DNA from 2 places in the Providencia sp. 6390 genome. Region 1 is predicted to be linked to the other one. Evidence: predicted binding sites of a transcription regulator. Region 1 holds the regulator's gene; the other holds the start of a gene.
The links. Region 1 encodes CRP, which controls carbon source genes, mostly activating them, when cyclic AMP is high. Its sites were predicted from a motif close to ATGTGANNNNNNTCACAT; they were not measured.
Positions count from the first base shown of each region.

Region 2: AC3Z9T_RS03450 (sugar transporter) is a predicted target of CRP. The motif match lies at 1,444-1,461, and genes of this name have one in related genera.

Region 1 is NZ_JBYVYL010000010.1:187,306-189,492, reverse strand. Features, by position in the region: gene AC3Z9T_RS18850 (phosphoribulokinase) at 1-76, shown strand, start outside; gene AC3Z9T_RS18845 (OsmC family protein) at 145-549, opposite strand; gene crp (cAMP-activated global transcriptional regulator CRP) at 848-1,480, shown strand; gene AC3Z9T_RS18835 (hypothetical protein) at 1,721-2,187, shown strand, end outside.
Region 2 is NZ_JBYVYL010000001.1:703,047-705,233, reverse strand. Features, by position in the region: gene AC3Z9T_RS03450 (sugar transporter) at 106-1,308, opposite strand; gene AC3Z9T_RS03445 (NAD(P)H-hydrate dehydratase) at 1,499-2,187, opposite strand, start outside.

The DNA of each region.
Region 1 (2,187 bases):
AGGGAAATTAGGGTTAGCAATGGAATTAATCATGACCCCAATTGTTGAGAAGTTAATTAAACAAAAGAACGACTAATTATTGATAGAAAATGCTTATTTTAAATAAGCATTTTCTATTAAAAAAATAATACATTTAATAAAAAATTATTGAGTTTTAATTTCAAAACTGTGAGTGACTTTCACCGCTTTTTCTAACATCAAAGATACAGAACAATATTTCTCAGCAGAAAGCTGAACTGCACGTTCAACCACTTTTTCCGTTAAGTCAGTTCCTGTGACAATAAAATGCAGATTAATGTGAGTAAAATAACGAGGTGCTTCATCGCGACGTTGCGAGGTTAATTTAACTTCACAGCCGCTCACATTATTACGGCCTTTTTGTAAAATAGATACCACATCAACCGAGCTGCATCCACCTACCGCCATTAATACCATTTCCATTGGACTAGGTGCTTTATCGCCTGAATTACCATCCATCATTATCTGATGACCTGATGCTGACTCACCTAAAAAAGAAAGACCTTCAACCCATTTAACTCTCGCTTCCATTATTGTATTCCCTCTGAAAAAGTTTGTACAAACGATAACATTGTTACATAAATGCTTTCAATCAAGTAGCCACTTTAAGCAGCTGAAGCGATAAAGCCGAGACTTTCTAAGTTTATTATGTTACAAACAAATTATCACCTGATAGGGGTAAGATCAAAACTCAGGGTTTCAATTGATTATATTATAATGTTGGTATTAACTTTCATTATGGTTAATATGCTAAGATAGTGACTTTAAAAACCAGCTGTTTGGTCATGGTTGACCAGATGGTTGGATTAACATACAGAGGATAACGCTAATGGTTCTCGGCAAGCCACAAACAGACCCTACTCTTGAATGGTTTTTGTCACACTGCCATATTCATAAGTATCCATCCAAGAGCACGCTGATCCATCAGGGTGAAAAAGCAGAGACTCTTTACTATATCGTTAAAGGTTCAGTGGCTGTTTTAATCAAAGATGAAGAAGGCAAAGAAATGATCCTCTCCTATTTGAATCAGGGAGACTTCATTGGTGAACTAGGGTTATTTGAAGAAGGGCAAGAACGTTCTGCCTGGGTAAGAGCAAAAAGTGCCTGCGAAGTCGCTGAAATTTCTTACAAAAAATTCCGTCAGCTTATTCAGGTTAACCCTGATATTCTTATGCGCCTTTCAGCGCAAATGGCAAGCCGCCTACAAACTACATCTGAAAAAGTGGGTAACCTCGCTTTCCTTGATGTGACTGGCCGTATTGCCCAAACACTACTTAATTTAGCAAAACAACCTGATGCAATGACGCATCCGGATGGCATGCAAATCAAAATTACACGCCAAGAAATCGGCCAAATTGTTGGTTGTTCGCGTGAAACGGTTGGCCGTATCTTGAAGATGCTAGAAGATCAAAACCTGATCTCAGCACACGGTAAAACTATCGTCGTATACGGTACTCGCTAGTTTAACATCTCGGCCTAGCCTGTTGCTGGGTCACGTAGTGAATGGCTTGGTGTCTCAGATATCAAGCCATTTTTCTATTTGGCTAAGCTTATATTATTTACCACACTGAACAAAAACAGGCAGAAAACCCAACCAAAAATATAATTTAAGTTTTAACTAATATCGTTCTTTTATATTCTTTTTCATCATAATAAAACAAAATTCCTAATAATTTTCCAATAATTATTAGAGATTTAATCAATGAAAGAACTAAGTCCAATCAATAACTCGTATATTAATAAAACCATGGGTTATCATAATCAGATGCTATCTAATAGCCCTTTACAACAAAGTACAAAGAATGAATCTTGTCATATAAAGCAGAGCAAAGAAGAAGCTCGACAGCGTTTCTTTGCATATATGTCTCAAATCAGTTCAACTCAAGTAGCATCGCCATTCACAACAAAATTCGGCAACAATGCATTTAATCAGCCTCAAACTCAACTATCAGGTAAAATGGCAGCTCCACTTAAGGATAATACGCAATCTAAGTCAACCTCTTCACGTTCAAAATTCACTATAGCTGATACAGTAGATCGTATAACTCAGTTACAAAATCGACTCAAGCCATCACAAAATTCCAACGCGACCCCCTCAAATAGCCAATTACTAAACGCTTCTTTTAAACCTTCTCCCATTAAATTGGTAGAAAAAGGTATTGAAAGTGC
Region 2 (2,187 bases), on a different contig from region 1:
TCACGAAATTTAGCACAGTTATTGTTGACTGTAACGCATTCACAATAAAAAACCCTGCGATAAAATAGTTTCTATCACAGGGTTATCAAATCGAATGCATTAATACTAATGAGTAACAGATGAGGTTTGTAGCTTATCGCTAAATGAGACGCTATAGCGTCTAAAAATAAAGGCACACCATATTAACGAAATGACTCCAAATACAGCACCAACATAGCCAATATTGGTCATGCCCATATGAACAATAACTTGGTTACCCAGTAAAGCTCCCCCACCAATACCAATATTAAAGATCCCTGAATAAATTGCCATAGCTAAGTCTGTTGCATCAGGCGCTAAATCAATTACTTTTACCTGCATGCCTAAACCAACGCACATAATCGCCATTCCCCAAAAAATACTTAAAATAATTAATGGGCCTACATGGCTGCTAATTGGCATCAGCAACAACAAACAAATTGTCAAAATCGCTATTGCCATTGGTAAAAATGATAATGCATATTTGCCACTGTAACGGCTAAATATTACGCTTCCAACAATACCTGCAGCACCAAAAATAAGTAATAATAAAGTGGCAAAATTTTGGCTTTGCAACGCAACTTCACGAACAAACGGTTCAATATAACTGTATGCAGCGAAATGCGCAGTCACAACAATCACAGTCAAAACGAATAACCCCACCAAGGCTGGTCGTTTAAAAATAACTGGCAAACTTTTTAAAGATCCTGAATGCTCACTTGGCAATTTTGGCAAAAAGCGGATCAATGCAATCATTGTAAACAGGGCAATAGCCCCAATACATAAAAAAGTGACTCGCCAACCGAGGAATTGGCCAATAACGCGACCAATAGGTAAACCTAAAACTGTTGCCAGAGCAGTTCCTGTTGCCAATAAACCAAGCGCTTGAGCCTTCTTACCGGCAGGTGCGACACGGATAGCCAGTGATGCAGTTATCGACCAAAAAACGGCATGAGAAAGTGCAATTCCAATCCTTGCAACAATTAATACATCAAAACTCCAAGCAAAACCTGAAAGAATGTGGCTAAGTACAAAGACAACAAATAATAATGTTAATAATTTACGGCGCTCAATTTTGCCCGTTAAAAGCATTAGTGGAAGCGACATAATAGCAACAACCCAAGCGTAGATGGTGATCATTAACCCTGTGTGAGCCACTGTTATATCAAAACTGGCCGCGATATCACTGAGTAATGCGACAGGTACAAATTCCGTTGTATTGAAAACAAATGCGGCGACTGCTAGTGCCACAACTCGGATCCAAGCTGTTTTTCTAGAAACCTGTGTCATTGTTTTTACTTAAGCCTTTATTTGTGTTAGCAACAAATTACCGCTTCTCAGTGAATGATTAGCGCGAAAAAATAAATATTGAATTTGAACTGAATTGGACATCACTTCACCGTAAGAAAATGAAGCAATGAATTTATGTGAATAATATCACATTTTTTTCACTCTTTTAAAGCCATTCCTCATAAGAGGCTCAGTAAACTACTATTGCGTTTCTAATCAATCTAACCTCATCTATAATCTCATGAGCTGTTAAACCAATAGGCCCAATACCTTGTTTAACTAACCCATCGGCTGCTTTACCATGTATCCAAACCCCACTACGAGTAGCTTCTTCAATCGGTATTCCTTGTGCTAGTAAGCTACCAATAATGCCAGATAAAACATCACCACTCCCCGCTGTCGCCAAACCACTATTACCTGTCTGATTACACCATGTTTGTTGTTCAGGGCTAGAGATCACCGTATTGTGCCCTTTTAATACAACCCAACAACCATAGCGCTGACTCAATTTTTGCGCTGAAGCACAACGATCGGTTTGAATTTCTTCTACTGTTGTTTGTAATAATTTTGATGCCTCTTTAGGGTGTGGCGTTAAAACAGTTTGTGAGGTAAGTTTTACAACTTGCGGCCATTGAGACAGAATATTTAAACCATCAGCATCAATTAACACGGGTTTATTCTGCTTGATCACGAATAACATTTTATTCATTAATGATTGCGCATCTTCTGAAACGCCTAATCCACAACCAATGACCCATGCTGTAGCAAAACTATCATTAATTAAGGAAGTTGCCTCTCTTAGCATTAATTCGGGAGCATTTTCTATCAAACTTAGAGCTAGAGGCTGTTGATTAAAACCAACAATCACTTTACCACAAC